DNA from 2 places in the Bradyrhizobium sp. IC3123 genome. Region 1 is predicted to be linked to the other one. Evidence: riboswitches for the same ligand, from Rfam matches in the RefSeq annotation. Region 1 holds a riboswitch; the other holds the start of a gene.
What was found. Region 1 has a riboswitch for S-adenosylmethionine ahead of metX (homoserine O-acetyltransferase MetX). Riboswitches for the same ligand answer to the same signal wherever they lie in the genome.

Region 1 (3,406 bases):
CCGCCATCGTCGCGATCGGGTAGACAAGGAAGCCGTGCGTGGTCGAGATCGCCTCGTCGCCCTGGCTGAGATAGGTGTGCGCGAGCAGATTGAGGATCTCGTCCGAGCCGGCGCCGCAGATGATGCGGTTGGGATCGAGGCCGAACGAGCGGCCGATCGCCTCGCGCAGCACGCGCGAGGTGCCTTCCGGGTAGTCCTCCAGATGATCTGCCACGCGCTTGAAGGCTTCGATCGCCTTGGGCGAGGGCCCGAACGGCGTCTCGTTGGCGGAGAGTTTGAACACCTTGCGGCCCGGCTCCGGCACCGGGCTCTTGCCGGGCGTGTAGGGCGCAATATCGAGAATGCCGGGATTCGGCACGGGGCGGGACATCTTGGACTCCGGATAGGCTGGGCTGCTCGCGATTTTACGATTTCGGCCCGGTCGGGGGCACCGTATAGCGCGTTGCGTGGCTGCCGACGAGGGCCACAGAGCGCACCGAGGCCCCCGCCTCGATCAGGGCAGCCCTGATCTTGTCGATGCTGGTCGCGCCGGTGACCGAGACCAAGAGCGCCGCGCCGTCGAAGGCGGTATCGGGCACGGCCACGATCTCGGCGAGCGGCGACAGCGCGCGGGCGACCTCGGCGTTCCATCCGGAGACGCGCACGCTGAACGTCTCGACCTCCGTCACCAGGGCGCTGTCCGCGACGCGCGAGATCGCGAACACCGGCAAGGCGGCCGGATGATCGGCGCGCTCGATGAAGGGCATCCGCGCGATGATCTTCGGCGCGCCGTCGGCCTCCAGCTCCAGCCACCATGGCGTGCGGCTCGAGGTCGCCGAGACCATTGCCAGATCACCCTTGGATTTCGCTACCGCCTCGACCGCGGCCTGTGCGCTGAAATGCGCGACGTAAGGCACGGTGAAGCCGAAATTGAAGCGCACGGAATCGCGCATCGCCGCCTCGCTGGCCGAGATGTCGGCATGCACCGAGAACGGCGCCTGTACGTAAGTGAAGGTCGAGATGATGACGCGCCAGATGCTCTCGACCGTGTCGAGCGGCAGGATGCCGCGATGACGCTGCACGATCTCGCGCATCATGGCAGCCTCGCGCGCGGGCCGGAACGCCGAGCCGACCTCCTGGGTCTGCTTCACCTGGATCAGGCGATCGATGATCTCGCCGCGCTGCATGAGGAGGCGATGCATGCCCTCGTCAATCGCGTCGATCTCCTTGCGCAGTTCCTGAAGCGATGGTGGCGCGGGCGGACGTTGGGACATGTCTGGTCGTCGATCGTTCCGGTGGGGGATATCCTGATTAGGCAGTCGGGGCGGCGAAAGCAAAGAGAAATGACGTGCTTTGCGGGCGTCGCGGCAGAGGCGAATTGGGCCGATCCGGGCCGCGACTTGACGAAAACCGCCCAAGACGGTAGCTTTTGCCCGTTCCGTGGTCATTTGAGCCGGCCGGCTTGCAGCCACGTTAAAAAACTCGCTAAACAGGCCGGGGACGCTTCCGATCCCGGCCGAACCTATCGTTCAGGCCGGGTTTTTCATGGCCTGATGTCAGCGGCGCGGTCGAGCAGCCAGTCGCAAACGAGGTCGATGTCCGAGATGGGTAGCGTCAAGTCGATACCGAGTCCTGCGATCAGCGCCGATGAGCGATCGCACGAGGTGGATCATCCAAGCTCGCTGGTTGCGCATTTCGGCACCGAGCAGCCGCTGCGGCTCGATTGCGGCGTCGATCTCACCCCGTTCCAGATCGCCTACCAGACCTATGGCGAGCTCAATGCCGATCGCTCCAATGCGGTGCTGATCTGCCATGCGCTGACCGGCGACCAGCATGTCGCCAACGTACATCCCGTCACCGGCAAGCCGGGCTGGTGGGAGACGCTGGTCGGTCCCGGCCGACCCATCGATCCCAAGCACTACTTCATCATCTGCTCCAACGTGATCGGCGGCTGTATGGGCTCGACCGGGCCGGCGTCGATCAATCCGGCCACCGGCAAGGTCTGGGGCCTGGACTTCCCCGTCATCACCATTCCGGACATGGTGCGCGCGCAGGCGATGCTGATCGACCGGCTCGGCATCGACACGCTGTTTGCCGTCGTCGGCGGCTCGATGGGCGGCATGCAGGTGCTGCAATGGACCGCCGCCTATCCTAGCCGCGTGTACTCCGCGCTGGCGATCGCCTGCGCGACGCGGCACTCGGCGCAGAACATCGCCTTCCACGAGCTCGGCCGCCAGGCCGTGATGGCCGACCCCGACTGGCATGGCGGCGGCTATGCCGATCGCGGCATCCATCCGCATCGCGGGCTCGCGGTGGCGCGGATGGCGGCGCACATCACCTATCTCTCGGACGCGGCGCTGCACCGCAAGTTCGGCCGGCGCATGCAGGACCGCGAGCTGCCGACCTTCTCGTTCGACGCCGATTTCCAGGTCGAATCCTATCTGCGTTACCAGGGCTCGTCCTTCGTCGAGCGCTTCGACGCCAATTCCTATCTCTACCTGACGCGGGCGATGGACTATTTCGACATCGCCGCCGACCATGGCGGCGTGCTGGCCAAGGCCTTCGCCGACATCAAGACGCGCTTCTGCGTGGTCTCCTTCACCAGCGACTGGCTGTTTCCGACCTCGGAATCGCGCGCGCTGGTGCACGCGCTGAACGCTTCGAGCGCGCGCGTGTCATTCGCCGAGATCGAGACCGATCGCGGCCACGACGCCTTCCTGCTCGACGTGCCCGAATTCTTCGACATCTCCCGCGCCTTCCTGCAATCGGCTGGCAAGGCGCGCGGGCTCAACCTCGAGGACCGTTAGCGATGTCCGTGCAGGAAGTGCTGCCGCTGGACGGCGTTGCCGCCAGGCCGTCCGGTGATTATCGCGCCGATCATCGGCTGGTCGCCGAGATGGTCAAGCCGGGCTCGAAGGTGCTCGACGTCGGCTGCGGCGACGGCGATCTGCTTCAGCTGCTGGAGACCCGCGGCATCGACGGCCGCGGCATCGAATTGTCGCGCGAGGGCGTCAACCGCTGCGTCGCCAAGGGGCTCGCGGTGGTGCAGGGCGATGCCGACACCGATCTCGTCAATTATCCCGACGATGCCTTCGACTACGTGATCCTGTCGCAGACGCTGCAGGCGACGCGGCAGCCGAAGGTCGTGCTGGAGAACCTGCTGCGCATCGGCCGCCGCGCCATCGTCTCGTTCCCGAATTTCGGCTTCTGGAAGATGCGGCTCCAGCTCCTGATCGGCGGCCACATGCCGCGCACCGAGAATCTGCCGGCGACCTGGTACGACACCGCCAACATCCATTTCTGCACCATCAAGGATTTCGTGCAGCTCTGCGACGAGATCAACGTCAAGATGGAGCGCTCGGTCGCGCTCGATCTCTACGGCCGCCCGGTGCCGTTGAACTTGCCCTGGTGGGTGTGGAACATGTTC
Region 2 (3,406 bases), 170 kb from region 1:
GCGACCGGCAAGGCGGGCGCCGTCTTCGCATCGAACAAAGGTGCTTCGAGGTGGCGCGCGAACACGAGGCGCTGGTCGAGCTCGAGCGGATGGTCGTAGAGATGGTAATAGCCTTCGAGCCCGTCCTGGGCGTCGACGCTCTGCTTGGTGCAGACGAAGCCGAGCCTGAGGTCGCCGAGGGCCGCGCCATTGTTGGCGTGCCAGCCGCGCAGCATGGCGCGTGAGACTTCGCCCGGCACGCCACAGATCGCGGTACCCTTCCAGATCCAGCGCGGCGGCGGATAGCGGATCCAGGCCTTGGTGTCGCTCTCGTACATGTATTCGACATGAACGCCGCCGATCCAGTTGGAGAGATAGTGGTATTGCGCAGCCGCGACCGCCGGCGGCAGATGGTCGATCCCGAGCTTGCTGAGCCCCGGCAGGAAACGCTCCTGCTGCTGGCGACGAAACACGCGGAAGACGAACTCTGCGGCATCCGCCGTGCCGCGGCGCGTGACGACGGTGAGGATCAGCCCGGTGAAGTAAGCGTGATAGAGATCGGCGACGGCGCGCCAGCGCTTCCATTGCGCGTGCTGCGCGAGGTCTGGTGCGATAGTCATGTTCGCTCCCGGCTTGTTGTTTTGCGGGAGTGTGTCATCGCGGATCGGGTGACGCAACCGGACGCGCTCTCGGTGTTATCGCCCGCGAAGGCGGGCGATCCAGTACTCCGAGATGGTCATGCTTGAATCGAGAGGCCGCGGCGTACTGGATTCCCCGCCTCCGCGGGGAATGACAGCGGTGGGTGAGGTTAGCACTACACCCTGAAATGCTTGCTGAGCTTCAGGCCTTGCGCCTGGTAATTCGAGCCGATGCGCTGGCCGTACATCGCGTCGGGGCGGGCCAGCATCTTCTCGTAGACGAGGCGGCCGACGATCTGGCCGTGCTCGAGGATGAACGGCACCTCGCGCGAGCGCACCTCCAGCACGGCGCGCGATCCCAGCCCGCCAGCGCCGGCATAGCCGAAGCCGGGATCGAAAAAGCCGGCATAGTGCACGCGGAATTCGCCGACCAGGGGATCGAACGGCACCATCTCAGCGGCGTAGTCGGGCGGCACCTGCACCGCTTCCTTGGAGGCGAGGATATAGAACTCGCCGGGGTCGAGGATCAGGCTGCCGTCGGGGCGCGCCGAGATCGGCTCCCAGAAATCCTCCACCGCGTAGCCGGCGCGGCGGTCGACATCGACGACGCCGGTGTGGCGCTTGGCGCGATAGCCGACGAAGCCGCTCGCCTTCTCGCCGGAGAGATCGACCGAGACGGCAACGCCGCCCGAGAGATCGGCATCGTCGATGTCGACGAGACGCTCGCTGGCGTGCAGCGCATCGAGCTCGTCGGCATTGAGGATGGCATCGCCGGTGCGGAAGCGCACCTGGCTGAGACGCGAGCCCTCGCGCACCAGCACAGGAAACGTCTTCGGGCTGATCTCGGCATAGAGCGGGCCGTGATAGCCGGCGCCGATCATGTCGAAGCGGCGGGTGCCGTCGGCGATGACGCGGGTGAAGACGTCGAGCCGGCCGGTCGAGCTCTTCGGATTGGCGGCAGCGACGATCTCCGGCGGCAGCGCGAGGCTCTCGAGCAGCGGCACGATGTAGACGCAGTTGGTCTCGAGCACCGCGCCGTCGGCGAGGCTGAACTCGTGCAGCTTCAGCTCGTCGATGCGCTCTGCCACGGTGGCACCGGGCCCGGGGAGGAAGCTGGCGCGGACCCGATAGGCGATGTCGCCGAGGCGCAGATCGAGGCTCGCCGGCTGGATCTGGCTCTCGACGAAGTCGTAGGTGGGCAGGATGAGACCTTCTTCCGCCATCGCCGCGATCATGCGGTCGGGCAGGATACCATTGGCGTCGGCGGCGACCGTGAACGTCAACCGGGGGTCCTCATCAGGGGTCGAGTGCATCCGGACATGCCGGAAATACAAGTCTTTTACGGCTATCCGATGGACGCCTTGACGGAAAGGGCATTGCGGAATATGAGCATCACTTATCCCGTGGTGATTTGAGCCGGCCGGCTTGCAGCCACGTTAAATAAGTCGCTAAACAGGCCGGGGACCTCTGTGATCCCGGCCCGTGGAGATATCCAGGCCGGTTTTTTTGTGACCGTTTTCGCCTCGACGGTCATGTCGGAGAGGGTCCTATGTCGAAGTCGTCTGCTGCCTATCGCCCCGAAACCCGCCTGGTCCATTCCGGCACCCTGCGCTCGCAATATGGCGAGACCTCGGAGGCGCTATTCCTGACGCAAGGCTATGTCTACGCCAGCGCGGAGGAGTGCGAGGCACGGTTCAAGGGCGAGGATCCCGGCTTCATCTATTCGCGCTATTCCAACCCGACGATTGCGATGTTCGAGCGCCGCATGATCGAGCTCGAAGGCGCCGAGGCCGCGCGCTCGGCGGCAACCGGCATGGCGGCGGTGACGACTGCGATCCTGGCGCCGCTCAAGGCCGGCGATCACGTGGTCGCCTCCCGTGCGCTGTTCGGCTCCTGCCTCTACGTCATCCAGGACCTGTTGCCGCGCTACGGCATCGAGGCCACGCTGGTCGACGGGCTCGATCTCGACCAGTGGCAACGCGCGCTGAGGCCCAACACCAAGACGTTCTTCCTGGAGAGCCCGACCAACCCGACGCTGGACGTGCTCGACATTCCCTCGATTGCCGAGATCGCGCACAAGGGCGGCGCGCGGCTCGTCGTCGACAACGTGTTTGCAACCCCGATCTGGCAGAGCCCGCTCGCGCTCGGCGCCGACGTCGTCGTCTACTCCGCAACCAAGCACATCGACGGCCAGGGCCGCTGTCTCGGGGGCATCATCCTGTCCTCCGAAGCCTTCATCGCCGAGCACATCCACAATTTCATGCGCCAGACCGGCCCGTCGATTTCGCCATTCAATGCCTGGGTCCTGCTCAAGGGCCTGGAGACGCTGGGCGTGCGCGTGCGCGCGCAGACCGACACGGCCGCGCGCGTCGCCGAGGTGCTGGCGAGCCATCCGAAGATTTCGCGGCTGGTTTATCCCGGCCGCGCCGATCATCCGCAGGCGGCGCTGGTGAAGAAGCAGATGCGCGGCGGCTCGACGCTGGTCGGCTTCGAGGTGAAGGGCGGCAAGGCGGCGGCGTTCCGTGTGCTCAACGAATTGAAGCTCGCCAAGATCTCCAACAATCTCGGCGACGCCAAAAGCCTCGTCACGCATCCGGCGACCACGACGCATCAGCGCCTCAAGCCGGAAGACCGCGCCGCGCTCGGCATCAGCGAGGGATTTATCCGCTTCTCGGCGGGGCTCGAGCACGCGGATGACCTGATCGAGGATCTCACCGCGGCGCTGGAGAAGGCGTGAGGGAAGCGAGGTCTCGTAGGGTGGATTAGCCGAAGGCGTAATCCACCTCTGC

Region 2: linked by a shared signal. The riboswitch ahead of I6F20_RS26190 (O-succinylhomoserine sulfhydrylase) and the one ahead of metX (homoserine O-acetyltransferase MetX) in region 1 are both predicted to bind S-adenosylmethionine.

Annotation. Positions count from the first base shown of each region.
Region 1 covers NZ_JADYVF010000009.1:284,210-287,615, forward strand. The annotation lists gene hisC (histidinol-phosphate transaminase) at 1-370, opposite strand, end outside; gene I6F20_RS27050 (chorismate mutase) at 405-1,253, opposite strand; SAM riboswitch at 1,410-1,489, shown strand; gene metX (homoserine O-acetyltransferase MetX) at 1,584-2,786, shown strand; gene metW (methionine biosynthesis protein MetW) at 2,789-3,406, shown strand, end outside.
Region 2 covers NZ_JADYVF010000009.1:113,408-116,813, reverse strand. The annotation lists gene I6F20_RS26200 (hypothetical protein) at 1-599, opposite strand, end outside; gene I6F20_RS26195 (2'-deoxycytidine 5'-triphosphate deaminase) at 794-1,930, opposite strand; SAM riboswitch at 2,011-2,090, shown strand; gene I6F20_RS26190 (O-succinylhomoserine sulfhydrylase) at 2,167-3,354, shown strand.